Linked DNA regions of Desulforapulum autotrophicum HRM2. The protein of the gene in region 1 interacts with the protein of each later gene in a pairwise test. Links are inferred from orthologs where the notes say so. Each region holds a gene or a part of one and is shown on either strand. Other genes may lie near its edges.

What was found.
Region 2: the proteins of HRM2_RS06920 (region 1) and dnaE interact in binary tests that used the Escherichia coli proteins (3 or more experiments, as listed by UniProt). The link is inferred for Desulforapulum autotrophicum HRM2 from one-to-one orthologs.

Annotation. Positions count from the first base shown.
Region 1 is NC_012108.1:1,583,673-1,599,321, reverse strand. The notes cover bases 8,163-11,005. They hold HRM2_RS06920 (methionine aminotransferase), read right to left. Parts: upstream 10,234-11,005; coding sequence 9,091-10,233; downstream 8,163-9,090. Other genes in these bases: HRM2_RS06915 (cation:proton antiporter domain-containing protein), read left to right, coding at 10,487-11,005; HRM2_RS06925 (DUF4242 domain-containing protein), read right to left, coding at 8,699-8,998. Outside these bases: HRM2_RS06965 (LutB/LldF family L-lactate oxidation iron-sulfur protein), read right to left, coding at 1-462; HRM2_RS06960 ((Fe-S)-binding protein), read right to left, coding at 475-1,209; HRM2_RS06955 (TRAP transporter large permease), read right to left, coding at 1,657-2,976; HRM2_RS06950 (TRAP transporter small permease subunit), read right to left, coding at 2,973-3,491; TRAP transporter substrate-binding protein DctP, read right to left, coding at 3,704-4,750; HRM2_RS06940 (GSU2203 family decaheme c-type cytochrome), read left to right, coding at 5,216-6,187; more of HRM2_RS06915, read left to right, coding at 11,006-12,463; HRM2_RS06910 (glycosyltransferase), read right to left, coding at 12,714-13,496; HRM2_RS06905 (sulfurtransferase), read right to left, coding at 13,510-14,304; HRM2_RS06900 (hypothetical protein), read left to right, coding at 14,327-15,649. UniProt on the Escherichia coli protein: Shows aminotransferase activity with methionine and histidine as substrates, and to a lesser extent also with phenylalanine.
Region 2 is NC_012108.1:2,829,954-2,846,914, reverse strand. What follows is about bases 12,807-16,961. They hold dnaE (DNA polymerase III subunit alpha), read right to left. Parts: upstream 16,562-16,961; coding sequence 13,007-16,561; downstream 12,807-13,006. Other genes in these bases: guaB (IMP dehydrogenase), read right to left, coding at 16,558-16,961; HRM2_RS25245 (BON domain-containing protein), read left to right, coding at 12,807-12,959. Also shown: holA (DNA polymerase III subunit delta), read right to left, coding at 1-976; lgt (prolipoprotein diacylglyceryl transferase), read right to left, coding at 963-1,751; lspA (signal peptidase II), read right to left, coding at 1,760-2,248; ileS (isoleucine--tRNA ligase), read right to left, coding at 2,253-5,063; 16S rRNA (guanine(527)-N(7))-methyltransferase RsmG, read right to left, coding at 5,190-5,867; fusA (elongation factor G), read left to right, coding at 6,042-8,126; HRM2_RS12360 (hypothetical protein), read left to right, coding at 8,157-8,846; HRM2_RS12355 (alpha/beta fold hydrolase), read right to left, coding at 9,003-11,216; HRM2_RS12350 (TerB family tellurite resistance protein), read right to left, coding at 11,237-11,995; HRM2_RS27665 (hypothetical protein), read left to right, coding at 12,107-12,376; more of HRM2_RS25245, read left to right, coding at 12,381-12,806. UniProt on the Escherichia coli protein: DNA polymerase III is a complex, multichain enzyme responsible for most of the replicative synthesis in bacteria. This DNA polymerase also exhibits 3' to 5' exonuclease activity. The alpha chain is the DNA polymerase catalytic subunit.

The DNA.
Region 1 (15,649 bases):
CGGGGCAACAATGTGGGAGGGTTTTTCACCGGCCAACTGGATGATATATTCCCCGAGATCGGTTTCATTGACTTCGATCCCTTTGTCCATGAGGGCACGGTTCAGCCCGATCTCCTCGGTGACCATGGATTTTCCCTTGACCACATGTTTAACATTATTTTTTTCGGCAATATCAAGGCAGATGTCCACGGCATCCTTAGCTGTGGCTGCAAAATGCACCTCTCCGCCATTTTCCCTTATCTTCCCAGCCAGGGTGACAAGCATGATGTCCAGATTGTCCACGGCCTTTCTGCGATAGGCATGGGCTTTAGCCCGCAGATCCGGGCCTTCTGGCAGATTTTCATAAAGGGATGCCGTGGCAGGCCCCAGGCGGCTTTGTAATCCGGCAAGGGCAGATTGCAGAATCGGGTCGGCAATGGCTTTTTTCGCCGTTTGCTTGTATGCTTTTGTTGTTAATTCCATATTTCACACCTGTTATTTTGCCGAAAGAAGTTGGGCGATGTGCATCACCTTGACCTGAGCCTTCGTCCGGCTCAGCATACCCTGGATGTTCATCAGGCAGCTCATATCACAGCCAGTGACCACAGTGGCACCCGAATCAACGATATTTTGAACCTTTTCCTCGAGCATGGCCGAAGAGATATCAGCATATTTCACGGCAAAGGTACCACCAAACCCACAGCATTTATCCGAATCCTTCATCTCAATAAATTCAAGTTCCCGGATGTTAGCCAATAATTTACGGGGCTGAAGGTGGATGCCAAGACAGTGATTAAGGTGACAGGAATCATGGTAGGTGACCTTGGCTGGAAATCGTGCATCAAGGTTTTCAACCTTGAGGATATCCACCAGGAATTCTGTAAACTCAAATGTTTTTGCAGCAACGGCCCGGGCACGTTCCAGCATGGAAGAATCCGCACTGAAAAGATCAGGATAGTGGTTTTTCACCATGTTGACGCAGGATCCCGATGGTGACACAATAACTTCGGCATCTTCAAAAAGTTCAATAAATTTCTTTGCGGCAGAGCGGGCCTCGCTTTGGTGGCCTGCGTTAAAGGCCGGCTGGCCGCAGCAGGTCTGTTCTGTGGGACAGTCAAGTTCCAGGCCCAGGTCTTCCAGCACCGAGACCATTGCCTCTGCCACTTCAGGGTAGAGGGTGTCGACAAGACACTGGATAAAAAGAGTTACTTTTTTTTTCTTGTACATCATTAACCTCTGTTTTTTTTTATATGAAACACTCGCCAAAGCATGTCAATGAAGGTGTTTCAAAATTCGTTGAGGCCAGAGCCATACCTCGCTCCGGCCATGCCGGTTTATAAGAAACACACTTCAAACCGGTAGGCGGAAACGGGTGTTACCCTTCTCTCATTCTCGCAGCCCGTCCGTGGGCTGCTCCGAGGAAAATGGCAACTCCTTGGGCGTCCATGCCCACCGTTGCCATTTAACCCGTTCAGGGTAACACCCGTTCCCGCCTACCTACTGCTATATAGTTTCATGCTTCGTTGTGTCCACCAGGACATGTGGGTTATATGAAACTCGTATCATTCCGGCGACAGGAGCAAGGAATTACCCTCCCCCCGGTCGCCTCAGCTGTCAAAAAGTCAAGTTTCATGTTTTGTTGTGGCCAAAGCAAATACCCTGCTCCGGCCATGCCGGTTAGTTGATAAAGTGCGACGGCAGCCAGGTGATAATCTCAGGAATTAAAACACAGAGAAAAATAGTCAACACCTGCAGCCCCACAAAGGGCATAACTCCGCGGTAGATATCCGTTGTCTGTACCTCGGGCGGGGTGATTCCCTTAAGATAAAATATAGAATAGGCAAAGGGCGGCGTGAGAAACGAGATCTGGAGATTCACCATGACCAGGACTGCAAACCAGATCGGATCAAATCCCAGTTCTGCCGCAATGGGGGTGATCAAGGGCACGATAATAAAAAGAATACCCATCCAGTCAATGAACATGCCGCACAATACCAGGAGCAACATAATGGCTGCCAGGATTCCCCATTTACCCATGGGAAGATTCAAAAACAACCTGGTGATCACTTCATCCCCCCCAAGGGTGACAAATACCGTGGAAAAGAAAGTGGCACCAATGGCGATCATCATGATCATGCAGGTAATGCTCATGGTCTGCGTGCAGGCTTCCCGGATGACACCCATATTAAGGCGCCCATATCCTGCTGCAAGCAGGATGCTGGCAAAGGCACCTACGGCTGCGGCTTCTGTTACGGCTGCAATGCCAAAAAAGATGCTGCCCAGTACGGAAAAGATGATCAGCCCCGGAGGAATCACCGAGGTCAGCATGATCATCATTTTTTCCTTCAGGGTTACCTGGCTTTCTGCCAGGGGTATGGGGGGACCGTCCTGGGGATTGAGGTAACATCGTATACCGATATAAAGCATATAGAGCAGTGTAAGCAGCAGGCCCGGCACCAGGGTTCCCAGGAAGAGCTTCCCGACGGATATATTAGCAATGGGCCCATAGACGATGATCATTACACTGGGGGGAATGAGAATCCCCAATGTTCCGCCGGCGCAGATGGATCCGCAGGCCATGGACTTGTTATATTTTTTTTCCAGCATGATGGGCAACGCCATGAGACCAATGGTTATTTCAGAGGCGCCCACCACTCCGGTGGCCGCAGCAAAGACGGCAGAGATGGCAATCGTTGAAATACCCAACCCCCCCCTCATGCGACCCCAGAGTAGATGCATGGCGTTGAAAAGCCGTTCAGCCATGCCTGATTTCTCCATGAATACCCCCATGAACAGAAAAAGGGGAACAGCAAGGAGGGTGTAATTTTTCATAAGGCCGAAGAGCCGGGCAATGAAAAGCCCGTAAATATCAGCCCCCATTAAACTGCCGCCAAAAAGAACCGACACCCCCCCCAGTACAAAGGCGGTTGGAAATCCCAGGAAAATCCCGGCTAAAAGGGACACAAACATCAGAAAAACGGTTAATTCAGGACTCATTGGATTTCTTCTCCCCCAAAGGCGATAACTGCACTCCTCAAAAACTCGGCAACCCCCTGGAGCAGCAGAAGGAAGACCCCAATGGGCATCACTGTTTTAAATGGGTAAATAATGGGTCGCCAGTACCCCTGCATGGATCGCTCGCCAAGTTCCCAGGAGAACTGCACATAGGGAATCAACGCCCAGAACAGCCCTGCCCACAGGGGAAAAAAGAAAATAAGGTAAAAAAAGATATCGATGACGGCCCTTCCACGGGGGGAAAAACGGTTATAAAAGATATCGATTCTCACATGCTGCTGTTTCCTTAAGGTCCACGCTTCTCCCATGAGGAAAAAAGTACCTCCGATCATATAGCTCAAGTCAAAGGCCCACCTGGTGGGTGCATTTAAAAAATAGCGGGAGAAAATTTCATAACCGATAATTACAGTCAGAACCACCACAAGCCAAATCATCACCTTTCCCGTGATTTCACTGACCGCATCTATACCTTTTATTACAGCCTGTATCTGTTTCATTTTTATAGCCTGGTCTGAAATAGAATATAAAAAAGCCGCCTGTTTGTTCAGGCAGCTTTTATGAACGCAACCTTTGGACCTCAACCTTAAAGGCAAGGGCCGGTCTTTTTCCCTCGCTGGGATAAAAAAAGACTGGCACCAAGGTCAGAACAGTCAACTCCAAAAGTTGAATTATTGAATCATCAAATGGAACAATCAATCAAATTAAACGATCAATAGGATGGGGTCATCAGCTTCTTATAGCTGTCATACTCGGTTCTGAATTTTTTCTGGGACTCCCACACCTCTTTAAAAAAGGGATCCGTGGCAGCTTTCTGCGCCATAAGCGCTTCGGCTTTGATTGACAATTCCTTCTGGATTTTGGGATCAAGATACTGGATCTTCACCCCTTTTTCCCTGAAGAACTCCAGGGCAGGCACATCCCTGCTGATGCACCGGGTTAAAAGCCGCATGGTGGAAGCTTCGCTGGCAACCCGGACAATTTCCTTGAGATCTTCGGAAAGCTTGTTCCACGAGCGCTTATTTATTTTGATGTCAAGGAAGGTACTGGTCTGGTGAATGCCGGGAACCAGAAGGTAATCGGCAATTTCATAAAAGGCCAGATCCTTATCAATACTGGGAATGCTGAACTCACCTGCATCAAGCACATTTCTCTGGAGGGCTTCATACACTTCACCGGCAGGAAGCATCATCACCGATGCGCCAGCGGCGCTGAGAATCTCGCCCCAGTACCCGGATGTCCTGAATTTAAGCCCTTTAAAGTCTTCCATGGTGGTGATGGGCTTGTTGGACCACGCCAGGTCCTCGCTGGGAATAATGCCGCAGGGAGCCACATAGCCAAAGTCAAATTTTTCGTAGAGTTTGCTGAAGAGGGCCTTACCTTCACCTTCATACATCCAGGTCAAATAGGGAATGGTTTCCATGCCAAAGGGAATATATCCAAAAAGAGGGGCTGCCGGAAGCTGTCCAACCGAGTAAGTGGGAGAACTGTGGGCTGCGTCGATGGTCCCCATGCGCGCCGCGTCAGTCACCTCCAGGGCGCCCATGAGAACGCCTGCAGGATAACTTTTGATGGTAAGTCGGCCGTTGCTCATTGTTGTGATCCGTGCTGCAAAATCGTCGGCAATTTCCTGAAGGACCGTCCCCTTTGGCCAGGAACTGGCCATTTTCCAGACAATCTTGTCCGCACCCAGGGCACTTCCGGCCATGGTGAGCAGAAAAAACGTTGTTACAACAAAAATCGAAGTTCTAAGTTTCATAGAAGCACCCTTTTTATACAAAAATTAAAAACAATAAATCGTGTATAATAGGATAGAAGTCTGATTCTTGTCAAGGACAAGTTAAAGTTTTGGATGGAATATCAACGTTTTTTAAAACACAAAGATTTCGTAAAATAAAAATTTAACAGTTCCTTTTTTATGGTTGACAATCTCAAAAGTCAGGCATATAGAACTATATTAGTTGTACAAAGAAATTTCTTATTATTAGAACATTGCCCTGACTCCATTCTCTACCGACTTTGCGTTGATAACGCCAACAATGCAAACCAGCCTAGCTTTTCTACCGACTTTGCTCGATAACGCCAATAATGCAAGCCCCCCATTACAAAGTGACCTAAACGATAATTAAGGTCGATTTTCATCTTTTCGTATGCCCGTGGATTGACATGACAAATATTGAGAAAAGCAGGATATTCCACCAACAAGCAAGGAGGGATAAATTAGATGAAAAACCATTTATTTTCAGCATGTTACACCTGTATTGTATTTATTGTTTTGTGTTTCGCCGGGTGCGTTTCAAAACATCTATCGCAGGAATCCGCCACGATCCCTGTCATTGCCGATGCGAATTATATTGGCGATGCAGCCTGTTTTGACTGCCATTGCGAAATGCAGAAAAATTTTAAAAAAACCATCCACGGACGAATTGCAGACTTTGAGGTGGTCAAGTCAAAAAAGGGTTGCGAATCCTGCCATGGACAGGGTAGTCGTCATGCAGAGAGCGAAGATCCGGCTGATATCATCGTTTTTAGCAACATCTCAAAAGCACAGGCTGCTGCTGTATGTCTGAAATGCCATACATCCGGTTCACTCATGGAATGGCCGGGCAGCAACCATGCACTGAACGATCTGGCCTGTACCGACTGCCACCAGGCACATTCTCCAAAAAACAGCCTTCTGGCCCAGCCACCTCCAGATCTTTGTTACACCTGCCATCAACGTATCCGTGCCAAAACCTTCTATCCATCCCACCACCCCATTCGAGAGGGAAAAATGGCATGCAATGACTGCCACCAACCCCATGGGGGAACAGGTGCCCATCTGAAAACAGCGGAAAGAGCAAACGACCTTTGTCTGGACTGCCATGCCGCAAAACAAGGCCCGTTTGTTTTTGAACATCCCCCGGTTCTGGAGGACTGCAGCATCTGTCATGATGCCCACGGGACCATTGCAAACAATCTTTTGATACAAAACGAACCGTTTCTCTGCCTGCAATGCCACCAGTTTCACTTTCATCCCGGAAAAATCGCCAGTGAAGAAGAAGGAACAGATGTATACGGCCGGGTCACCACTTCCTGCACGGAAGGGATGACCATGTCCTACACAACCAAATGTACCCAGTGCCACTCAAGGATCCATGGGTCGGATTTGCCCTCTCAGTCTGTTTCCGGCCAGGGAAAAGCGCTGACACGATAGCCTTTTTTAAACAACATTCGTGACTACCGTATATCGCGGAATATGTTGTGCGTTGTGATAATGATCATTTTTTTACTGTTTTTCACAAAAACGGCCATCAGGATAAACGCAAAAGGGGGTTAACTATGATTTGCAAGAAAATGTTTTCAAGATTTGTAATCCTCACATTCATGTGCGGACTATCTTTTTATAGCTGGGCAGAAGACAGTGAGGACGCAGTGTATGACTTCAAGATTGATGTCGGATATCATTATGCCAATGATGATGAAAGCATCAGCAAAGTTGGTGAATACAACATACTTGATCACACGTCATCAGGACCGGACATGGATATTTCTGGAAAAGTACTGAAAAATGACTTGTTCGTAGATTTTAGTAGCCGATATTACCATGATAGCGATTTTAACGGACGAATCAAGGGAGATTATAAACGAATTATAGAGGAAGACTTTAGTTATTCAAGTTTTGAACATTTCCTGGATCATGATAACATGAGTAATCTTTGCGGAAAAACCGGGGCCGTGGTGGTGAACCATGAAGATTTCAACGCCGGGAAAGACTATATCATCCGGCGTTCAGAGGAGAAAAGCGACACCACGATCAACCTGCCGTTCAGCCCGGGTACAGATATTCATTTCAGCTACCGCAGACAGAGACGGGAGGGACTCCGCCAGGCCATGACCATGAGCCACTGCGGCACCTGTCATGTGACCAGCAATTCCAGGGAGATAAATGAAGAAACAGAGGATTACAAGGCAGGTTTCTCCAAAAAGTTCAGCATCTTTACCCTGGCATACGATTATTTCCACCGGGAATTCACAGAACACGGTGCTCCTCCCACAAATACCTATGATGATCCAACACATCCGGGAGGCAGCGGTGACATTTTCGATGACCGCATCCAGTACGGAGACGACACCCTGGTTTATGATCTGGTTCCCAGTATGAAAAAAAACATGCACACGGCCAAGCTCAATGCTTTACTTCCGGCGAACACGAATTTTTTCGCTTCCTATGTATTTTCCAACACGGAAAACAAAGATGCAGATCTGGAAACGGATACCACCACGGCAACCATCAAAGTGACTAACCAGTTCTTCCCCGGATGGCGCCTTTCCGGTCATTTTAAATACCAGGATATCGACAACGATGATGTGTTCGTGGATGTCACAGAGCCTGTTTCCACAGAAGGTCTCAACAGCGGTTATACCTGGTATCTCCATAACCCCACCCTGGATTACAACAGCTTTGATCCAGATTACATCCGGGAATCCGCATTATCCCGGAAAGTCACAACCCTTGGATTTGATGCACGGTATCAGGTCCTTAAAAAAACATCCCTTATTTTTGGCTATGAACGGGAAACAGTGGATCGCAAATATTATGCAGTGACAGAAGACGGAGACACCGAAAGCACCACAGACACCTACAAATTGAGCATGACAACCCGGCCGTGTCGGGGTGTCAAATTGCGGCTGGGGTATCAACGGGCAGACACGGACAACCCCTTTAACCTTGTAAACGGCGCCTGCGAATCCGATTTCATTACCGATAGCGGTGGTGCTTTCAACGGCACCCAATACTGGGAAAGGCAGAATGAACGGATTGGAGATTTGAGTAATCAACCGACACTGGCACAGGAAATATCAGGTGATATGACCTGGTCGGCCTTCCGAAATTTTTCCGTTACCGCGAATTACCGCTTTATAGACAAAGAAAATGATGAAACCGATGTATCGGACTGGCAGTCACAATCCCATATCCCATCCATCAGTATCACCTACGTTCCGCTGCCAAAGATCGATTTTAATGTATCCTATATCTTTGACCGCACAAAAACCGAAACCCTGGCGAATATCCCTGTTTTTGACGGGTGAGCGGGCGGTATCACATCGAGCCAGGTTTGCTCGTACTGCGAAGTTTCGGAATATGAATCAAAAACACACACGGTAATGGGCGTCATCAATTACCGCCCACTGGAAGAATTAAACCTGACCCTGAGCGGTTCCTATACGACCTCAGATGGCGGCATGGATGCCCTTTCCGATTATTCCGCCCTGTGTAATCAATTGACGGATATGGTGAGTTACAGTTATGACCTGAGCACCGTCCATACCTATTCAGATCTGGATATTACCCAGAAAGAGGTATCTTTCCAGGCAGCCTATCGCCTGGATGACAACTTTACCCTGGGGGCCGGAATCAGTTATATGAGATACGATGATTCCGAACCCTACCTGTATGACGGGTCTGGAGATGTCTATTATGTAAGTTTCGGCCTATCATATACGCCCTAGTGGTCAATTGCCTGAACATCAAACGGGCGCCGGGTAATGCTTCAGTTATAGTTCCTATCGCATGAATTGATACCATCTAACGATTAATCGTGATAAAACAAGTATCAATTCATGTGCATAAATCTATTAGGTCAATGATCGGAATAGAATCGTCCAAAATATGGACAGGAACCCTAGGTCGTTTTCAAGGTGTTTTAATTGAAAAACGCTGGTTTCACAATAACTCCTGGTCCAACAGATTGCTTTCCCATTCTTTTCCCCAAAGATCTGGAACAGTTTCTTCAACCTGAAGGATAGACTCATAGTTCACATTAACCCCATTGAAAATTTTGATCAATGCCTCTTTGTCATGTGCAAGCCAGATACAATATCGAATCCCTTGATTTTTATTAAAATACGTCCGCACCCAGGTTGCGTCGTCCATATTTGCCATTTTCTGCCAATTAGACTGCACCAATTTGAAATCAATACCCGGATTTTTATGGACAGTCATGAATTGCATCATCTTAGCCATGTTAAACCTCCTTCATCGTTTCAAAGGTTAGTGGTGCTACCCTATAAAGATAATTATGATTTATTATCCCGCAACCTGAATCGGTATTTTTTTTAAATCGTACACAGGATTTTTGCTGCCTGCTCAAGGGTTTCGTCCTTTTTGGCAAAGCAGAATCTCAACACCCGGTGATCATCGTTACCATGGTAAAAAAACGAGGGGGGAATAGCTGCCACCCCATGTTCAACCGTCATTCGCCTTGAAAAATCAATATCATTTTCGTCTGATATTTCCGAATAATCCATCATCTGAAAATAGGTACCGCAACAGGCCATGGCCCTGAATCTGGACCCGGTCAGCAGGTCCAGAAAATAGTCCCGTTTTTTCTGATAGAAATCAGCAAGGTCAAGGTAGAGATTGGGTTTATCCATGATGTCGGCCAGGGCGTACTGTACAGGCGTCATGGTGGAAAAGGTCAGATATTGATGAATCCGCTGAAATTGCTTTGACAGGGGTCTGGGTGCCAGGCAATAGCCGATTTTCCATCCCGTATTATGGTAGGTCTTGCCAAAGGAGCTCACCACAAACGACCGCTCCTTGAGTTCAGGATACCGGGACATGCTTTGGTGTTCTACTCCGTCGAACACAATATGTTCATACACTTCATCACTCAGGATCATGATGGGGGTATCGGCAACAATATTTGCCAGGGCTTTCATATCCTGGGGACTTAAAACAGCGCCTGTGGGGTTATGGGGCGAGTTCAATATAATGAGCCGGGTTTTGTCTGTGACAACATCTTTGACCTCATCCCAGTCGATGCGATAGTCGGGAAACTTCATCTTCACGAACACGGGAATGCCTTTGTTTAAAAGAATTGCGGGTACATAGGAGTCATAGGCCGGTTCCATGACGATCACCTCATCCCCGGGATTTACCACGGCTGTAATGGCGGCAAAAAGCGCTTCCGTACCTCCAGAGGTGACCGTTATTTCACTGTCCGGGTCATACACGGCCCCGTAGAGATTGAAAACCTTCTTTTGGATACTTTGCCTGAGCCCCGGGATCCCCTGCATGGGCGCATATTGATTAAATCCTTTGTCCATGTAAGCCTTGACAAGGGCTGTAAGTTCGGGGTTAACATCAAAATCAGGGAATCCCTGGGACAGGTTCACAGCATTATGTTCCATGGCAAGTTGTGACATCTGGGTAAATATGGTTACCGAGACATTGGGAAGTTTTGATTTGATTTCCATGCAATCATCCTTTTTATAGATTATCTGGATTGACGCCGTTTAAAAAATGGCCCCGGATTTTCTTGGTTGCCTTTTTAACACAATTCCTGCCATACTTTCCCCTATTTTTTTGCAAATTTGCTTAATGGGGTCAAAGGTTCCCTGGTAACCGGCGTTTGAAATCTGAATATTTAATATTGAAACCTCCAGAAATATGATAAATAGAAACCGGGCAAAAGAACCTTAATTTTTTTAAGAGGAGATGTCAGAGACCATGGGAATTGCTGGGGATATAGTTATCATTGTAATGGCTGCCTTTATCGGGGCACTCTTGGCCCAACGGCTCAGGCAGCCCCTTATTCTGGGGTATATCCTGGCCGGTGTAGCCGTCGGTCCCCATACGGGAGGAGTGACCGTATCGGGTATCCATGAAATCGAAATGCTTGCTGAAATAGGGATTGCTTTGCTGCTCTTTGCCCTGGGACTTGAGTTTTCCTTCAAGGAGTTAAAGCCCATCCGCAGGATTGCCCTCATCGGCACCCCCATTCAGATCTTCTTGACCATGGTCTTTGGATTCTGCACCGGCCAGGCCTTTGGATGGCCATGGATGCAGTCCCTCTGGTTCGGTGCCCTGATCTCATTGTCCAGTACGATGGTGCTGTTAAAAACCCTTGAAAATCAAGGACGAATGGGCACCCTGTCCAGCCGGGTGATGATCGGAATGCTGATTGTCCAGGACCTGACCATCGTACCGATGATGATCATCCTTCCCCAGCTGAACCACCCCAGGGCAGGGTTACCCCTGCTGGCCATGGCAGCGGTTAAAGCCGTCTGCTTTCTGCTGGTGATGATTATAGCCGGCACCCGGGTTATCCCGCTGGTCATGAAACGGGTTGCCCATTGGAATTCTAGGGAATTATTTCTGCTGTCAACCGTTGCCATGGGACTGGGCATCGGCTACGGCACTTACCTCTTTGGTCTTTCCTTTGCCTTTGGAGCCTTTGTGGCAGGTATGCTGCTCAGTGAATCCGATTACGGCTACCAGGCCCTCAGCGACATCATCCCCCTAAGGGACATATTCAGTCTTCTGTTTTTCACGTCGGTGGGAATGTTGTTTGACCCTCGATACCTGATCAATCATCTGGGAACGGTTATGCTGCTGGTATTGATCATCATGGTTGGCAAGGGACTGATCTTCGGCTTTTTAAGCAAAGCCTTTGGTTACCGGAATGTCATCCCCCTTGCAATGGCTCTGGGACTTTCCCAGGTCGGCGAATTTTCATTTGTTCTGGCAAGGGTGGGGGTCAGTACCCACTCTATTTCAGCAGATTTTTATTCCCTGATCCTGACCACGACCATCATAACCATGTTTCTAACCCCCTTTGTTTCCGGATGGACAACACCGCTGTATGCCCTTCGCAATAAATGGGGTAAGGCCTATACTTTCCAGACGATAAATCTGCCGGAACAAGGTCTGAAAGACCACCTGGTCATTGCCGGCGGCGGAAGGGTCGGGCAATATATCGCAGATGTGCTTCAAAAGATCGGGGTCTGTTTTGTTATTATCGAATTTGATTGCAGGCGCGTTGAACAGTTAAAGTCCTTTGGATTTCCCCTCATTTACGGGGACGCAAGTCAACCGGTTATTCTGGAAGCAGCCAACATCGAACGATCAAAACTCTTATTGGTTACCACCCCTGCTGCCGTTGTTGCCCGGGCAATCACCCTGCTGGTAAAAAAAATACAACCGGATCTGCATGTGGTCACACGGGCCGACTCCCTTGATCAGATGAAAGAGTTCCAGAACAATGGCGTATATCATATTGTGCAGCCAGAGCTGGAAACCGGGCTTGAATTTACCCGGCAGGCACTGCTCCACCTGGACCTGCCCATTGAAAGGATTCAGCAATTTACAGATGAAATCCGTCACAATCTCTACCAGCCCCTGTATGACTCCCAGACTGAATACAAATCCATTGCCCAGCTTGAAAACAGTTCACGATTGTTCCAGTTGACCTGGATCACCATCCAACCTGGCAGCCCATTAGCCGGAATGTCCATCGGACAGTCAAAAATCCGGACACTGACAGGTGTGACCATTGCCGGCATTTTACGAGAGGGGCTCCTCAATTCCAATCCAGACCCAGATTTTAATTTAGAAGAACAGGATACACTGGGCGTACTGGGAACCACCGAACAGCTGACAGCTTTTCGAAATTTATCAAAATCACCCGAGCTGGAAAAGGCCTGAACCATATATGGATATCAACATGGTAGTGTCCATCGGCCATTTACAGATACAGCCATAATTACGGGTCTGATGAGCCCTCTCATTTGTCCCATCCAATGGCGGCATTCCGGATCCTGGGGCAGACAGATTTATATGAAACACTCACCGAAGTATTGTAAACAGAGGCGTTTCATCATTCGTTGTGGCCGGTGAAGATACCTCGCTCCGGCCGTGCCGGTTATAAAAAAGCGCTTGGGTGAAATCAGCCGGTTCAGCCAGGGGGTTTTCCATAGTAACGCTCATAAAAAAAGGTTGTATCCGGTTGGCCCCATGGACGCTGTATCAGGTAGAGGAAAAAAAGAGCGATAACGAGAAGGGCATTCCCAGATCCTCGGGTTTCCCATCGCCTGGCTGATACCACTACCTTTTCATTCAGGTAAACAAGGTCTCCCAGGGAACGCATTCGAATGGCAAATTCAACATCCTCCATAAGGGGGATATCTGGAAACAGATCCCTTGAAAAAACAGGTTCCCGCCGGAAAAACTGTACCTGGTCACCAAAACTGATGCCAAAGACCATGGCCCGGACATGGTTTAAAAATTCGATGAGTTTAATTCGAATCTGCCATGCTCTGCCTGGAGACCGGATCTGGAATCGGCACCCTGCTGATCCGCCAATAACAAGTCTTCTGGCATTTAACACACGGATCATTCGGGTGAAGGTCCTGGGGGGAACCAGGGTATCGGCATGGACAATGGCCACCACATCTGCCCGGGCCTCGTTAATGCCGGCTCGGATCTGCCCTCCCCGGCCCCTGCCGTCTCCCTGGCAGGGGTTATGGAGAAGAACCTTTGCCCCTGCCGCTTCGGCTATGGACCGGGTTTTATCCTGTGATCCTGCATCCACCACAATTACTTCAACAACATGGGGAGCATTGAGGATGATTTTTATACACCGACCGATAACCAACGCTTCGTTTCTGGTGGGAATCACAACGGAGATGGTATGGCAGATTGGAACAACAGGGGCGGCCCCGCCCTTTTTTCTATTCATGGGATAAAACCGTTCAGGGATAAACCACCTCCCATTCTGCTGTTCCACCTTCGAAATTCAAGGATTCAGGCAAACCTGCAAGTTCATGGACCAGCCAGGAATAACCAGAACGGATACCACCGGAGCAGTAATAAACGATCGGTTTATCAGGATTCAGGTCGTTTTTTTTCAACAATTTCTTGAGCTGAACTACATCCAGGGGAATTCGGTCCGGTCCAGTGAAAAAACGGGTCCACGAAATATGAACAGCCCCGGGGAGATGACCCATGAACCATTCCCGGATGGAACGGGTATCCACCAGCTGAAATTCATGGAGCCTTTGCTTGAGTTCCCTGGCTGAGATAAGCATGGCAGCGTCGGGCTTTGGGATATAAGACACCGGGACAGGTGTTGGTTGAGATGACCTGCCCTGGGCAAGTTCAAACCCATTGCGTTTCCATGCCTGAATGCCCCCCTTCAAGAGTCGAACCTCTCCTTGATGGCCCAGCCATTCAAGAGCCCAGCAAAGCCAGCCTTCTCCACCCCAGCTTTCTCCGGCATCCGCATATACAACCACCTTTGTGACCGGGGTGATGCCAAGGTCACCAAGGGCCTGACCAAGTATTTTTGAATCTTTAATCCGATAGGCAATTTGATCCTTGTCAACGGTTGTATATTGTTCCCAGCTAAAGGAAAATGCACCTTTAATGTGTTCTTCTTCCCATGCCTTGACAGGTCGGGCATCCAAAATCACCCAGGCGGTTTTGTCATTATTGAGGGCCTGAACATCCAGAAGTGCCAGGTCAGCGCCTTGACATGGATTTGGCATTCTGATAACAGCTGCCCATATCATGATCAAAAAAAACATCACCCTGGGGCCCCTGTCCAACCCTCTTGTCCTGATCGGGGCAGGGGTTGCCATCCTTTTTGGGCGCCTTGCCCTGGTGCCGGATTTATCGGCTTCAATCCCCCTGGTTGTAGGAATTTCAGGTATCATTGTTATTCTCCTTGCATTGGGACAGTATTGGGGCACCCATGGAAAACGTGCCGAATCCCCGATTTTTATTATTACCATGGCAGCCCTGTTCCGGATCATGTTTTTGTGGCAACCCCCGGTTCTTTCCGATGATATTTACCGGTATCTGTTTGACGGCCTGATGATGATCCAAGGCAACAATCCCTATGCAATCGCCCCCCTGGATGCCCAGAATATAGGCCCGGTAATGAAGGCATTGGTTCCCCTTATCAACCACAATCATATCCCAACCATCTATCCTCCCGGGGCCCAGGTAGTATTTGCCGCTGGTGCGGCCCTGGGGAGTGTTACAGGACCTGTTCTCGGAATGAAGCTGATGCTTTTTTCCATGGACATGGGCACCTGTGTCCTGATTCTAATTCTGCTGAGGACACTGGGTCGTCCCCTGTATCCGCTGATTCTCTATGCCTGGAATCCGCTGCCCGTTCTTGAAATTGCAGGTTCAGGTCACATTGATGGTGCGGCCCTTTTATTTTTTCTTGCATCCCTTGTCCTATCCATTCAAAACCGTTCCAGCTTTCTTTGCGGCCTCTTTATGGGGTTTTCCGTGGTGACCAAATGGGTGCCCCTGATTTTCTTTCCCACCTGGTTGCTCATGGTGGGCAAGGAACGAAGACTGACTGCCCTATTGTCTTTTTCTATCACCATTCTGGCCCTTAGTCTTCCCTTTTTTCCGGAAATGATCAATGGTTTCGTGACCCTGGGCAACTACCTCAGGCATTGGGAATTTTCAGGCTTTATCTTCAGAAGTATCAGGGAATTAACCGGATCAGGAATGGTCTCAAGACTTTTGGTTGCAACAGTATTTGCCGGAATTATTGGAACCCTTTTCATCAGACAGTCAGCAACAAAACGATCTTCTGAAGATGCCATGATTTTTCTGTTGATTATCTCTTCTGCCTACCTGGTGCTCAGCCCCACCGTATATCCCTGGTATGCGATCTATCTTGCAGGTTTTCTGCCATTTACTCCAACCCCTGGGGGCCTGGTTTTCACCTGGTCTTTGATGCTTTCCTATGGTGTTCTCATTACCCTTGCTGCCACGGGCCAGTGGGCTGAAAATGGGATGACCAGCCTGATGATCATTTCAGCTCCCGGGGCAGCAGTGCTGGCAACCACCCTTCTGGGAATGCTCAAA
Region 2 (16,961 bases), 1.2 Mb from region 1 along the record:
CCCAGTTTTCGGCCGTTGCTGTAATCTCTGCATCTGCCTGTTCAATCATGGGCATGGTGTGCTGTTTGAACCGGTTGTAGGGGGAGTTGGGTTGCCAGCAGGGGATTCCCCTTTGCCGGGACCTTTCAATGAAAAATTTTACAAGGACAAGTTTTCTGAGCTGGTTTGACAGGGCCATGACAATTTGGAGCGGATGGAAGCCTGCGTTTAAAAGGGATTTAAGATAAAAAAGAGCTGTGCCTGCATTGCGGTCGCATACTGCATTGGTGAGTTCAAATATGGCATCCTTTCGGGTTCTTTTTACCACCTTCTGCACATCCTGAACTGTTATGGAGACCCGTTCGCCGATGAATGAGACCAGTTTTTCAAGGTTGTCACTCAGGGTTGACGGGTCAAAGCCGGTACGGTCCACAAGCATGGCAAAGGCGTCCCCGTCTATGCCCTTGCCCGTGGCGTTGAGAGTACCTTCCATAATCTGACGCAGGATGGCGGACTGCTGTGTTTTATCGGCCTGGCGACTTCCTTTGGGAACCGAACAGTCAATCACCAGACCCACCGCCTTTATCTCTTTGAAAAGAGCCCGGCGCTTATCTGCGGTGTCGGTTGTGACAACAAGGAAATGACCTTCCAAAAAAGGTTTTTTAATGAACTTCTGGAAGGTGTCTATCTCTTGTTTCGAAAATCCCGCCACTTTGGGAGCGGTGGGGGCAGAAAAAAGAGGGGCATTCTTCAGTCCCAGGACCAGCAGCGGTTCAAACGAGTAGGTGGCCAGGCGTTCTTTGACATTGGCAAGGGATGCGTCAACCCCCTCTAAAAGTTCATAGGATAGTTCCCGTCGTTCTTCGGGTACGAGGGCTGCAATGATTTTATCAAAGGCCTTGCGGGTGAGGAACGCTTCGCCATAGGCAAGAAAGAACCCCGGCAGGGGTTCAGATGCAAGAAATTTAGAAAGTGCATTGTAATTAATTTCCGGCATGTCGTGCCTGCCGTGACAGGAAAAAAAGCATAAAGGCTGCAAACAGGGCCATTGCAATCCCAATTGCCTGGGAAACAGAGAGGATGTCCATGAAAAAATTTCCCCTGAAATCGCCCCTGAAGGTCTCGATGGCGCTTCTTGCCATCCCGTAGAGAAAAATATAGCTCCAGAAGATTCGGCCCTTGAATCCCCTGTTCGGGTGGGTCGTTTTTCGTTCCATCAGGATCAGGATGATGAAAATAATCAGGTTGGAGAGTATGGAATAGATCTGGGTGGGATGGAGGGGCACCTCCCTTGGGGCAAGGGAATCAATGTTGTGGAATTCGATGGCCCAGGGAAGGTGGCAGACCTTTCCATAACAGCACCCGGCAAACAGACAGCCAATTCTGCCGATTGCGTGTCCGATGGCAATGGGTGGCGCCAGAACGTCAGCTGTCGCCCAAAGATTGATGGACCGTCGTCGAACAAACACAAGAGCTGAGACCATGGCAAAGAGGAACCCGCCGTAGAAGACAAGTCCGCCGTTCCAGATCTTGAACACCTCGAGAAAATCGTGGCTGAATTCGGAAAAATTGAGAATTACATAAAAAAAACGTGCGCCAATCAATGATGAGGCAAGGATCAGAAAAAAAAGGTCTGATATGAGTTCCGGCTCGATTCCACGGTATTCAGCCCGGCGATTGGCAACCCACAGGGCGGTCATGAATCCGAGGGCCACAAAGAGCCCATAGGTGTAGAGGGTTATATTTCCGATTTTAAAGAGGACAGGGTGCATGGGGACTCCTATAGATCCGGAACCTTGTTAAAAATCACATGGTAGACAAAGACCACCATGCCGATGGTAATGGCGGAATCGGCAACGTTAAAGGCCGGCCAATGATATGCCCCCAGGTAGAAATCAAGGAAATCCACCACCATTCCAAATCTGAAACGATCAATAAGGTTTCCCACGGCTCCGGCAAAGATGGCGGCAAGGCCGAAGGAGAGGACCCGGTGGGTTTGTGCTGTCCTCTGGTAAAGCCACAGGATCATGAGGGCCACAAGGGAACTGACAAACAAAAAGAAAAATTTCCGTACTTCAGGGGAATGCCCGGCAAATAAACCAAAGGCACCACCGGGGTTCATGATATGGGTCAGGTTAAAGAACCCGTGGATCACAGGAATGCTTTCATGGAGGACAAGTGTTGTTGCAACAAGGGCCTTGGTGGCCTGGTCCAGTGCTATGATAATGGTACTTACCAGACAAAGCCTTACCAGGGCCCTTGTATTCATGGATCTATCCTTCAATGGCTGCAATCTTTTCAAGGGCTGAAGAGCAGCGCTTGCAGGCACCTTCACTGCAGGATTCAGCGCCCACGGTGAGGTCGTACTTCCAGCACCTGTCGCACTTTTTCCCCGAAGCCTTGGCCACCTTTACGGCAAGACCTTTGATCTCGCTGCTCACAAAGGTATCCCCCTCCAGCGTGTCCGTAACTTCGGCGGCGGAGACGATGAAGATGTCCCTGAGATCCTCACTAAATTCCCTTAACAGATCCCCAAGGGCCTGGGTGGGTGTCTTGATTAAAATGGCTGCATCCAATGGATGACCGATGAGCTTTGCCGTTCGTGCCTCTTCAAGGGCCTTGGTTACCTCAGCCCTGAGTTCCCGGATTTTTTCCCAATCATCGGCAAGGGCCTTGTTCGTCCATGCTGGATTGGCGTTGGGGCGGTGGGCCAGGTGAACGCTTTCCGGTCTCCCCTGAACCTCGGGCATGTAGGTCCATATCTCTTCTGCCGTGAACGGCAGGATGGGTGCCATGAGCCGTGTAATGCTGTCAAGAATCAGGTACATGGCTGTCTGGGCGTCCCGCCTTGCCGTGTCCGTTGCAGGTGAAGTGTAGAGCCGGTCCTTGATGATGTCCAGGTAAAAGGCGGACAGATCCACCACGCAGAAGTTGTGGAGGCTGTGGTGGATGGTGTGAAACTCATAGGTGTCATAGGCCCCAAGGCATCGTTCAAGTACCTGGTTCAGTCTGTGGAGGATAAACCGATCAAGGCCCTCCATGTTTTCCACTGGTCTTGCATCCACAGCCGGGTTAAAATCCGACAGGTTGCCGAGCATGAACCTGCAGGTGTTTCGGATGCGGCGGTAGGCGTCGGAGAGCTGATTGACAATGTTATCTGAAATTCTTACATCGTCCCTGTAATCGGCAGATGCCACCCAAAGGCGAAGGATATCTGCCCCGTGGGCCTTGATTATTTTTTCAGGCGCAACCACGTTGCCCACGGACTTGGACATTTTCTTGCCCTGGGAGTCAACCACAAACCCATGGGTGAGAACCGATTTGTAGGGCGCTTTTCCCGTTCGTCCGACGGCGGTTAACAAAGAGCTGTGAAACCACCCCCTATGCTGGTCACTGCCCTCAAGGTAGAGATCTGCCGGCCGTTCAAGGCCTTCACGTTCTTCAAGAACTGCCGCATGGCTCACCCCAGAATCAAACCATACGTCAAGGATGTTATGGTCTTTGGTGAATTTATCTTTGCCGCAGCTTTTGCACACGGCACCCTCGGGCATGAGATCCTTTGCCTCCCATTCAAACCAGATGTCTGAGCTGTGGGCGGTAAAAAGGCTATGGATTTTGTCGACAGATTCCCTTGTCACATAGATCTCACCGCAGCTTTCACAGTGGAACACGGGAATGGGAACGCCCCAGGATCGCTGGCGGGACAGACACCAGTCCGGACGGTTTTCGATCATGGAATAGATCCTGGCCTTTCCCCAGGCCGGGATCCAGTTGACGTTGTCGATCTCGGCAAGGCTTTTCTTGCGAAGATCAAGCTTGTCCATGGAGATGAACCACTGGGGGGTGGCCCTGAATATCACAGGTTTTTTACACCGCCAGCAGTGGGGATATGAATGGGTAATATTTTCCTGTTTGATCAGGGCGCCCAGATTGTCCAGCCGCTCGACAATGCCCTTGTTTGCCTTGAAGATGAACTGACCTTTGAACTCTTCGACATCATCGGAAAAGCAGCCATTGTCAAGGACCGGAGAGTAGGGCTCAAGCCCGTACTTGAGACCGACAACATGATCGTCGGCGCCATGGCCCGGGGCTGTATGAACACAACCCGTTCCTGCCTCCAGGGTGACATGCTCGCCCAGGATCACGAGGGAATCTCGGCCATAAAGGGGGTGGCTGCATTTTGTGTTCTCAAGGTCTTTTGCGTCAAGGTCCCCGAGATTGGTGTAGGTGTCAATGTTAAAAGTAGCCATCACCTGTTCCACCAGTTCCTTTGCCAGGATGAGCACCCCATGATTTTGTGTTTCAACGGCTGAGTAGATAAACTCTGGGTGCAGACAGACGCCAAGGTTGGCAGGAATGGTCCAGGGGGTGGTGGTCCAGATGACAAATGAGGTCTCTTTGTCTTTAAGGGCGGGCAGAAGTCTGGAAAGGTCGTCCTTGACGGCAAATTTTACATAGATGGACGGCGAGCCTATGTCCTTGTATTCGATTTCGGCTTCGGCCAGGGCCGTCTGGCAGGAGCAGCACCAGTATATGGGTTTTTTACCAAGGAACATATCCCCCTGGAGGGCAAACTCACCGCACTCTTTGGCAATCCTGGCCTCATAGGCTTTGTTCATGGTCAGGTAGGGCTCATCCCACTCTCCTGCTACTCCGAATCGTTTGAACTCTTCCCGCTGGATATCCACAAAGCCCTTGGCATACTCCCGGCAGGCCTGTCTCACCTGAACCGGGGTCATATCGGCTTTTTTTGAGCCCAGTTTTTTGTCCACATTGTGCTCAATGGGCAACCCATGGCAGTCCCATCCTGGAACATAGGGGGCGTCAAATCCAGCCATCTGTTTGGACCGGATAATGATATCCTTTAAGATTTTGTTGATGGCGTGTCCGATGTGGAGGTGGCCGTTGGCATAGGGAGGGCCGTCATGGAGAATAAATTTGGGCTTCCCCTTTGAAGACTGTCGGATCTTCTGGTAAAGTCCTGACGCCTCCCAGGCATCAAGCTGGGCAGGTTCGCGGTTGGCCAGGTTTGCCTTCATGGCAAACTTAGTGGATGGCAGGTTCAGCGTCTTTTTATAATCCATGTATCCTCCAGGAATCGGAATGTAGAATGTATCAATATATATGTAAATGGTGTCTTTAAAATATCAAACCCTAAAGTTAAGTCAATATCCATGTAAAAGTCAAGATCAACCTTCTTTTGCATGGTTCTAAAGGGGCTTAACTGAAACAATGGTCCGGCCATGGTCTTCCAACGGAAGCAGATAAGAGATGGTTTTTACCTCATATTTCGACAGGGAGACGGCGTGGGCCTCCTCGGTGCCCGCCCTGCCCTTCATGGCAAAAATAATACCAGTGGGTGACAAAAAAGGCGCGGCCAGCACAACAAATCGGTCAAGGGCGGTAAAGGCTCGGGATGTAACCACATCGAACCTGCCGGCGAAAGCCGGGTCTTTGGCAAGGATTTCCGCCCGGGCATGGACGGCGGTGATTGACTTGAGTCCGGTCAGACTTACAAGGCGGTTGAGAAACGAAACCCGTTTTCTGGATGCGTCCACCAGCACAACCTCCAAGTCCGGTCGAACCACCTTGAGGGGAACACCGGGAAAACCGCCCCCCGACCCCATGTCGAGCACCCTGGCATTTTCTGGAATATGGGGGGCAATGGCAAGGCTGTCGATAAAATGTTTTGTGGCCATCTCCCGGGGATCGGTAATCGAGGTGATGTTGAACTTCCGGTTCCACTTTAAAAGCTCTGTTCCATGGCGTGCCATGGTCCCAAGGTGATCCGGGCTAAGGGCTATTCCCAACTGATCACCGCCGCTTTTGACCATCTCCTTCCAGGCTCCGCCAAAGGGCGGGTCTGGGATATGTTTTTTGCTTGACATGATTGGCATAATTATTTATTATATTGGAATTTTTTTAAACCGTGTAACACCTTAATCAAAATACTGATACTAACAGAGCCGATACCAATTTTCAATATTAAAAAAGCGGCAACATTTATCCATTATCCTTGATAATGGGGTGTGCATTAATTTCAGTCAAAGGACAGTCTCATCATGCTTAAGGACTTAAAAAGGGTAAGGAATATCGGAATCAGCGCCCATATCGATTCGGGTAAAACAACACTTACAGAAAGGATTTTGTTCTATACCGACAAAATCCACCAGATCCATGAGGTCAGGGGCAAAGACGGCGCAGGTGCTGTCATGGACTCCATGGAGCTTGAACGCGAACGCGGCATCACCATTGCTTCGGCCGCCACACATTGCGAGTGGAAAACATTTGCTGTCAATATTATCGATACGCCTGGCCATGTGGATTTTACCGTGGAGGTTGAACGTTCTCTCAGGGTACTTGACGGCGTTGTGCTTATTCTCTGTTCTGTTTCAGGGGTTCAGTCCCAGTCCATCACCGTTGATCAGCAGATGAAACGTTACCAGGTCCCCTGCATCGCCTTTGTCAACAAGTGCGACAGAAGCGGTGCCAACCCCTACAGGGTGGCAAAACAGCTTCGGGACAAGCTCGGCCATAACTCGGTCCTCATGCAGATTCCCATCGGTCTTGAAGATAAGCTCAAAGGTGTTGTGGATCTTGTTACCATGAAGGCCTATTATTTTGAGGGTGACAACGGCGAAAAGGTCATAGTCAAGGATATTCCGGCAGAACTTGCAGAAGACGCAGCCGAGAAGCGAGAAATCATGATCGATGCGGTTTCCGCATTTTCCGACGATCTCACGGACGCCATCCTTGAAGAAAAAGAAATCTCCGAAGAGATGATCAAAGAAGCGGTCCGCAAGGGAACCATTGCCCGGGAGATGACGCCTGTGTTCATGGGCTCTGCCTATAAGAATACGGCTGTTCAGCCCCTGCTTGACGCTGTACTTGACTATCTGCCCTCGCCCATTGATGTTGAAAATGTCGCCATTGACCTTGACAACAATGAAGAGACCGTTACGCTCGAAAGTAGCTTTGATAAGCCCACGGTTGCCCTTGCTTTTAAGCTTGAGGACGGCCAGTATGGCCAGCTCACTTACATGCGGGTCTACCAGGGGTGTTTGAAAAAAGGCGACACAGTGATCAATTCCAGGGACGGCAGAAAGACAAAGGTCGGCAGGCTCATCCGCATGCACGCCTCTGAAATGGAAGAGGTGAATGAGATTCCTGCAGGTCATATTGGTGCCATGTTCGGTGTTGACTGTGCATCTGGAGACACCTTTGTGAGCCCAGGTATTAACTACTCCCTGATTGCCATGCACGTCATGGACCCGGTTATCTCCCTCTCCCTTCAGCCGGTTGACAACAAGTCCCAGATCAACATGTCCAAGGCTCTCAACCGGTTCACCAAGGAGGATCCCACATTCAAGACCTTTGTGGATAAGGAGACCAACGAAACCATTATCCAGGGTATGGGTGAGCTTCACCTTGAGGTCTATGTGGAGCGCATGAAGCGTGAGTACAAGGCCGAGGTGATCACCGGCAAGCCCCGGGTTGCCTATCGTGAGACCATCACCCGTAAAGCTGAATTCAACTACACCCACAAGAAGCAGACCGGTGGTTCGGGCCAGTTTGGACGGGTTATGGGGTATGTGGAACCCTTTGACGAAGAGTTTGAATTTGTCAACAAGGTCACGGGCGGAAGAATTCCCACCCAGTTCATCTCTTCGTGTGAAAAAGGGTTCAAGAACTCAATGGACAAGGGACCCAAGATGGAGTTCCCAATCACCGGAGTCCGGGTGGTCCTTGAAGACGGTGCCTACCATGCCGTGGATTCGTCTGAAATGGCTTTCCAGGCTGCGGCAAGGGGCGGTTTCCGCGAAGGATATCTCAAGGCAAAGCCGGTTATCCACGAGCCCATCATGAAGGTTGTCATTGAGACTCCCAACGAGTTCCAGGGTTCGTGTATGGGTCTTATCAACCAGCGCAGGGGTATTATCCAGGGCTCCCAGGAAGAGGGAGTCATGTCTGTAATTGAGTCCAGCGTTCCCCTTTCCGAGATGTTTGGTTTCTCGACTATTCTTCGATCCGCCACCCAGGGAAAGGCCCAGTTTTCCATGGAATTTTCAGCTTACAAGCAGGTACCCCAGTCGGTTGCCGATGAGCTTGTAAAGGCCAAAGAAGAAGAAGATAAGAAGAAAAATTAAGCATTCAATTAAAAATAAAGCGAGGGAAATATGCTGAAAAACGATCTCATTCACAGGAGCCCGGCAATCATTATCATGGGCAGTGAGAATCTTCACCAGGGCAGATTTGGCGCCGTGCTTTCACGGGCCGGTGTCGGCAAGACACAGTTTCTGGTTCAGATCGCAATTTCAAGGCTTCTTGAGGGGGAAAACATCCTTCACATCAGCCTCAGTGACCCAATGGACAAGATAAATGTTCGCTATAAGGAAGCGTTTACAAGCCTGGTGGACAGCATCGGCTATGTTGACCCCATGAAGGCCAATCGCCTTTGGGAAGATATTGAACCCTGCAAAACAGGGATCAGCTACAATGAGTTGACCTTTACCGCAGAAAAACTCAGGGATTACCTAAAGACCCTCCGAAAGGGGGATGTTAAAATTCCGGCCATGATCATTGTTGACGGCCTGGACTTTGATACGGACCTTGCCGACCTTATGGACGATCTCAAGTCAATTTCCGAAAATTTTGAGACTGCCTTCTGGTTCTCCATGCAGAGCCACAGGGACGAACCCTTGACTGAAGTCGGGTATCCCAGGCAGCTTGATCAGGTAAAAGACCGGTTTGATAAGGCACTTTTTCTCCAGCCCAAGGATGAAAAAATCAATGCCGTGGTCCTCAAGGACGGTGACAGGGCAAACCAGCGGTATACCCTTGATCCTGCGACCATGCTGGTAATTTAGATCGTGTTTGAACGAAAACTCACCCACCTGCTGCGTTGCTTCACAAAGCTGAAAGCCTCACGTACTACAGTACGCTCCGGTTTCAGCTTTGATCGCGCCTTGCATCTGGGCAAGTTTTCATCCAAACACGGGTTCTCGGTCAGGCACTAGTTACAACTATTTGTCAGGGCCGGGTATCACATCCGGCCCTGATAGAGTTAAATCACTGTCCGTTGTTTCCAGGGAATCCATAAACTCGGCAATGATCCTGTAGACCCGATGGGCACCCCTGCCCAGAAGAATGCCATGGCGGTCAAAATCCAACAGATAAAATTCCTTGATTACGCAGCCAAGCTTTTTAAACAGCTTGGCTGTTTCATCCGGTTTTACCATTGGATCTTTCCTTGACTGAACCACCAGAACAGGGGTCTTGATGTGGCCAATCTTCGGTTCAAGTTTCTCCATGAATTTTTCAAGCTGGCGTATACCGGCGATTGGATTTCGAAGATAGTCAATTCCAGGATTTTCAGTTTCGTGGTGAATAAAATCCTTTGCAATAGTACCGATCTTTGTCCGTTTCAGAAGATGGTTCCAGATGTCCATGGCAGGCGCAAAATAGGCGCCTGAATCCAGGATTTCCCTTGGCGGTGCCACGGCAAACACCCCATGGACCTTTTCCACCCGGGTTGCAAGATCAAGGGCGATTCCTGCACCTGTTGAAAAACCACCGATAAAAATCTTGTCACACAGGTGCCGTAAAACAGCATACCCCTCTTCGGCCGATTCGATCCACTCTTCATAACTCACCACTGCCAGATTTTCAGGCCCGGTGCCGTGGCCCTTGAGTCTGGGTGCATGGACGCTGTATCCCCTATCATTGAAAAACTGAGCAATTCCTTTCATTTCAGCAGGGGCTGCCATGTATCCATGGATGAGAAGAACGCCCCTGGTGGCGCCCGTGTTTGAGGGGAGAAAAATCGATTTGCCTACACCCTTTGGTTTTGATTCATTTTCTATAAAATAAGTGTTGTAATCATTTTCAAAATCAGCCTTCTCCTTTTGGAGCAATCGGTTCTTGACAAGGATGGAAATTTCCCGGGGTGTTTTCCGGGCAAGTTCAATCAGAAAGAGCTGTACGTCTGTCAAGGGGTCAACCTCGTTGGCCATGACCGAGACTGGATCATCAATGCGTATTCGATGGAAATTCAGATTCGTGTTCAAGGGTTCATTTTTTTTAAGGATATTTCCATTTTCCAGGGTGACGCGTCCTGTATCAACGGCGGTCTGAATAAAATCGCCAAACCGGTTGTGCCGGTCATCGGTCAGAAGATGGATTTGGTTCTGGTAGAGGCTTCCGTGCAGGTTCTGGTCTGATTCCATGACCCTGCCCGTTATGGCCAGAAAGGCCCTGCATTTGAAATCGTAAACCCCAATGACAGGGCCTGGAAAGTATTTGAGAATGGATGCAAATATGTGGTCATAATTAAGGGTGGTCATCCCATAGACCGACGCCATGTATCGTTCCATAATCTCGATAGAAACGGTTTTCATGACGGGCCTGGAGGCCATGGTGTTTGAAAAGGTAATCCTTCGTCTGGATGTAAGATCGCTCTCAACCAGCCAGTTGTGCAGAAAGCCTGCAATGGGGATGGGCGTACCAAACCGGATGTCAACGTCAACACCTGTAAGAAGCATGGTGCCCTCGGTCATGAGTTCGTCAAGGACCCTTTGGGACGGTTCAGCCATGAGGTTCACAGCAATGCTGCTCAGCAGATTTTGCTGGGCCCTGAGCGGGTAGTAGGTGATGTTCACCGGCACGATAAAGGTTTGAGTCGCAAGTACCTTTTCAGGGTCATGGATCTCCAGCATGGACACAATCCTGTCGAACTCATGGGGATTTATCTTCTCCATGCGCCGGAGTCGTTGTCGGTAAAATTCGGTGGTAAGGGCGATGACGGCAGCTCCGGTGTGGGGGCGGGACACCCCGGTATCATGGGTGATTTTAAACTCATCCGACTGGACAAGCTTCTTGTTTTTCACCATCATGCCTTCTGGAAAGATAATGCACTGGGCATCGCCGGATATGAGGTTCTTAACAATGACCAGGTCCCGGTCCGGGTCCTTTGTGGAGACAGCCCCCATGCTGGAGAGGATTCCCTTGAGTGCCCCATGGAAAAGATCACTGCTTGCAAGGGACCAGACCGGTTTTTTAATGAGGCCATGGATGTGGTAGGGCAGAAAAATGGTTTCCATGCGGGTGAAGTGATTTGCCGTAAAAATCACGGATGCGTCGGGGATATTCTCCTGGCCGTGGATGGAAACCCGGGCCTTGGAAAAACCCGAAAAGGCCTTAAGGGTGTACCCGGACATGTAGTAGGCAAAACGGTTCAATTGCCCCTCAAAGGTTCCATTTAGATTCCCCGTTCTTTTCGAATGGCGTCGTAGGCCTCCTGGATCTCCCTGAACTTGTCGTTGGCAAGCGTGATGAATTCGTCAGGCAGGCCCTTTGCCTCAATCTTGTCGGGATGGTATTCGGAAACCATGGTTCGATACTGTCGTTTGATCTCCTCATTGGTGGCGGTTTCATCGATCTTTAAAACCGAATAAAAGCGATTAACCGCCTTGACGTATCTGGATTTAAGCCTTGCATAATCCGTGTCTGAGAGGTTGAATATCCCTGCTGCTGAGAGAAGCAGGAATTCTTCTTTATCGCTGATGGCACCATCGGCCGCAGAAACCCTCAAAAGAATATCCATCATCAGCTCAATGACCCTGGGCTGGTTACTAAAAGCTGCATGGAACTGAAAGGCAAAGGCTTCAAAGCTTTCGTTAGAATTCAGGGCCTGCCTGAAGATATTGACAGCAGAATTTCTGCTCTCAGGGTTGAGGTTAAGGTCCTGGCTCATGAATCCTTCAATCGAGGCAATTTCCTTTTCACTGACCATGCCGTCGGCCTTTGCTATTTTTGCCAGCATGGAAAATGCTGCCACAAAAAAGGTCATCTGGGACTCTTCATTCGTTGAAAGTCGCTGTTGGGACTGACCCGACGACAGGTAAAGGGCCTCTTTTTTATCAAATGTGTGGCCGAATGCTGCTCCTGCAACGGCACCAATGGGGCCTCCAAGGGCAAAACCGATGGTTCCCCCAACCACTTTTCCAAGCCAACCCATAACGTTTCCTTTTCAATTAATAGTCTTGTGTAAAATTGCAAAAATCACTATATATAAGCATATGATGAAACCTGACGTCAATTTTTTAAAAAAACAAATAAGTATAACACAATGACCGCAAAGAGTGTAACCGGAATTATTATTTTAGCCCTCAACTTTGCCGGGATCTGTTTTATGATAGTCATGTTTTTTACAGGCAGAGGACAAAAAATAAGGACCAAACCCATGGCGAATGGGGTTGTGGGGGGAAGGGAAAGGCCCAAAAGTGCTGAATTAAATTCCAGTGAGTCTGGGGCTTTTAACAAGGCAGACTATCTGCTGGATGATTTGGATTTAAGTGAATTTGATGATCTTGATCTTGACGACGATGATGGAGAGTAAAAAAATGATGTTTTTGAACATGAAATCTGTGGGAGTTTGCCTTTGTTTATTGATCACTTGTGCCGGTTGCGGTCCTGCCATTGTGGGGACAGCAGCAGTTGGAGCCTATAAGGGTACAACAGATGAACGTACCTTTGGCCACATGGTCGACGATTCATTGATTACCGGCGGGGTCAAGACAAGGCTTTTATCGGATAAATTTTCCAGTGGGTTAAAGATCGACGTGGACACTGTTGAGCAGGTTGTAACCCTTACGGGCGTGGTCGAAAATGCTGAACAACGGCGAATAGCTGAAAATATCGCCCTTGCAACCCCCAACGTCCGACGGGTGGAAAATCTGCTCACCGTGGGCAGCAAGAGTACAGGGGAGAGATTTGATGATGCCGTTATCTTGAGTAAAATCAATACTTCGCTCATGAAAGAGCCGGGGGTCAGATCCCTTAACATTGACGTGGATGTCAACCAGGGCCGTGTCACCCTGACGGGTATTGTGACCTCTTCCGTTGAGCGGGACCGGGTTGTAAACATTGCAAGAAGCTGCCCCGGGGCCATCTCTGTCCGGGACAATTTAGTCATTAAATAGCCTGTTTTTCAATGGCGATGGCCCCGGTTCTTGCCGGGGCCCTTGGGTCAAGCGTTGGCCGATTGTTTGTTGTTCTGCCACCGTTTTTTTCTTTCCCGCTGTTTTACCGGGGCACACCGTGTTTCAATGGTGTTTTTGCCTAGAAGGGCCTCAACCTCTTGAAACAGGAGGGGGTCGGGAGAGACCAGTTCATCCTGGGACAGCTGGATAACAACCGATGAACCGTCTTCAACCGTAATCTCAAGAAAGACGCTGCAGGTTCCGGCAAACCTGTGAAGCAACCCCTTCAGCCGCTCAAGGACGCTTATATCTGCCCCTTTTGCCGCCATGGTTATAACAATGCTTGCCGTCCACTCCGCCTCTGCCTTATCAATGGGAACGATCTGCTCGGCAAGGAGCTTTACGTTGCTTTCACGTTTCTGCACTTCAGCCTGGAGAATGACCGGGGTATCGTCGTTCAGAAGATAGTGAACCTCCTGGTAGAGTTCCGGAAAGATCACCACCTCCACACTGCCCTTTTTGTCCTCAAGGGCTGCAAATGCCATCATGTCCCCTTTCTTGGTCTTTAGAATCTTCAGGGGCCGGAGGGCACCTCCCATGCGAACGCTCTGGCCTTCGGGGGTTTCCACAAGGGTCTCTGAGTTGACATTGGCAAATTTTTTGATCATCTCTTCGTACCGGTCAAGGGGATGGCCTGTAATGTAAAACCCCAGGGTCTCCTTTTCCATGGCCAGAAGATCGTTATCATCAAGCTCTGGAATATCGGGCATGGAAGGTACGCTTAGCGGCAGTGCTTCTCCCCCTTCGGTATCGGCAAACAGGTCCATCTGGGCATCGGCCTTTTCCCGCTGAATGCGGTTGCCATGGTCCAGGGCGTCTTCAAGCACTGCCATCATCTGGCTTCGTTTGCTGCCTGTGCTGTCAAAGGCGCCGCATTTGATCAATGCCTCGAGTACCCGTTTGTTGACCTTGGTCAGATTGACCCGTTCGCAAAAGTCATAGATGGAGGTGAAAGGGCCCTCCTGGCTACGGATTTCAACAATGGAATCAATTGCGGCAGACCCGATGCCCTTGACTGCGGCAAGACCGAACCGGATGGCAGCGGGTGCCACGGTAAATACCGATTCACTTTCGTTTACATCCGGTGGAAGGACGTTTATCTCGTGGTTTCTGCACTCGTCGATGAATTTGACAACACTGTCAATGTTACTCATGTCACTGGTCATGAGGGCGGCCATATACTCAAGGGGATAGTGGGCCTTGAGATATGCCGTCTGGAAGCAGATCAGTGCATAGGCGGCACTGTGGGATTTGTTGAACCCGTAACCGCCGAATTTTTCCATGAGGTCAAACAGCTCTGCGGCCTTTGCCCCGTCCAGGTTGTTTTCCTTGGCACCCTTGAGAAACAGTCCCCTGTGTTCTTCCATCATGGCGGGAATCTTTTTACCCATGGCCTTTCTGAGTCCATCTGCATCGGCCATGGAGTAGTTGGCAAGAACCCCTGCAATCTTCATTACCTGTTCCTGGTAAAGAATGACCCCATAGGTCTCCTTGAGAATGGGCTCAAGCTGGGGAAAAAGGTAAACCACATCTTCCCGGCCGTGCTTTCTTTCCACATAGGAGTCGGCCATGCCGCTGTCCAGGGGGCCAGGTCGGTACAGGGCCACCAGGGCAACGATATCACTGAAGCAGGCGGGCTGGAGCCTTGTGATCAGCTCTTTCATGCCTGAACTTTCAAGCTGGAAAACACCCGTGGTATCGGCCCTTGCCAGAAGCTCATAGGTGGGCGGATCATCCATGTCGATCTCAAGGAGATCGGGTACTTCTTTGGACTGTTTCTTTAAGAGGTCCAGGGTGTTCTTGATGACGGTGAGGTTGCGAAGACCCAGGAAGTCAAACTTCACAAGACCCAGTTTCTCCACAAAATTCATGTCAAACTGGGTGACAACCTCGCCCTCTTTTCCCTTGTAGGTGGGAAGATATTCCACCAGGGGTTTATCTGAGATCACAACGCCGCAGGCATGGGTTGATGCCTGGCGGGGAAGTCCTTCCAGGAGCAAGGCAATGTCAATCAGCTCTTTTTTGACCGGATCCTGGTTGACAAGCTCCATGATCCGGGGCACATCCTTCAGGGCCTGGCCCAGGTTTTTTGCATTATCTGGAATGAGTTTTGCCAGGACATCCACCTCAGGCAACGGAACGCTCAAAGCCCTGCCAACGTCCCTGACAACGGCCTTGGCCTTGAGTTTACCAAAGGTGATGATCTGGGAGACGTAGTCTGCTCCGCCGTACCGATCAATCACATACTTGTAAACCTCGTCCCGGCCTTCAATGCAGAAATCCACGTCAATATCCGGCATGGAGATCCTGGACGGGTTGAGAAATCTTTCAAAGATCAGACCGTGGGCAATGGGATCAAGGGCCGTAATCTCCATGGCATAGGCCACCATACTTCCTGCGGCAGACCCACGCCCGGGTCCTACAGGAATGTTATGCTCCCTTGAGTAGCGGATGAAATCGGCCACAATGAGAAAATATCCGGGAAACCCCATGTCCAGGATGACGCCGATCTCATAGGCCAGGCGTTCCCGATAGAGGGCCTCATCAAGGTTGGGATTTTTTCGTTTGAGCATCTTGAGGCGCCGTTCAAATCCCTCCTGGGCCTGGCGCTTGAAAATTTCCCCGGCGGTTTGAACGCAATCCTCTCCGCTCTTTTCTCCCTGGGCACTGGTATATCTTGGAAAGTGGTATACCTTTTCACCAAACTCTACATTGCATCTCTTGGCAATGAGTAAAGTGTTTTCAATGGCACCTGGATAGGTTTTGAAATCGGCTATCATCTCGTCGGCAGACTTGAAGTAAAGCTCGTCTGAATCAAACTTGAACCGGTTGGCGTCGTTCAGGGTGTTGCCCGTCTGGATGCACAAAAGGGCTTCATGGGCCCTGACATGATCCCGGGACAGGTAATGGCAGTCGTTTGTGGCCACCATTGGAATGGAAAGTTTTTTTGAAACCTCCCATAGCCCCTGGTTGACCTTTTCCTGGATCTCCATTCCGTTCTTCTGGATTTCCAGGAAAAAATTATCCTCACCAAAGGTATCCAGGTAGTAGCGGGCCGAATCAAAGGCCAGGTCCATCTGGTTGTGGATGATTTTCTGGGGAATATCACCCTTCAGGCAGGCGGACAGGGCGATCAGGCCTTTGCTGTATTTTGTCAGCAGTTCCCGGTCAATCCTTGGTTTGTAGTAAAACCCCTCAAACTGGGCAATGGAGACAAGTTTACACAGGTTTCCATACCCCTCCCTGTCCTTTGCCAGCAGCACCAGGTGGTTGAGTCCCTTGTTGTCCTCGGCTGTCTTGTTTCGTATGCTCCTTGGTGCCACATAAACTTCGCACCCCAGGATCGGCTGAATGCCGACTTTTCTGGCCTTTTCATTAAAGGGAGCCGTGCCGAACATGGTACCGTGGTCGGTGATGGCCACGGTATCCATGTTGAATTCCTTGCAGCGTTTGAGCAGGGCATCCAGTCGAATAGCCCCATCCAAAAGGGAAAACTCCGTGTGGACATGGAGATGACAAAAAGGTGAAGGTGTATCCATCATTGTTTCATGCTGTCCACGCTGTAGTTGGGAGCCTCTTTGGTGATGATGACGTCGTGGACATGGCTTTCTCTCAGACCTGCAGCGGTAATTTTGACAAAACTTGCCTTTTCCCTCAACTCCTCAATGGTTGAGGCACCAAGATACCCCATGCCGGCCTTTAATCCGCCAATCATCTGAACAATGTTTTCCTTGACCGTTCCCCTGTAGGGAATACGGCCGACAATTCCTTCGGGTACCAGGGTTTCATCCACCTTGGAGTCACGCTGGTAATATCGGTCGGAACTTCCCTTTTTCATGGCCTCCACAGACCCCATGCCCCGGTAGGCCTTGTAGCTTCGTCCCTGGAAAATAACGATCTCGCCGGGACTTTCACTTGTGCCGGCAAGCAGGCTTCCAAGCA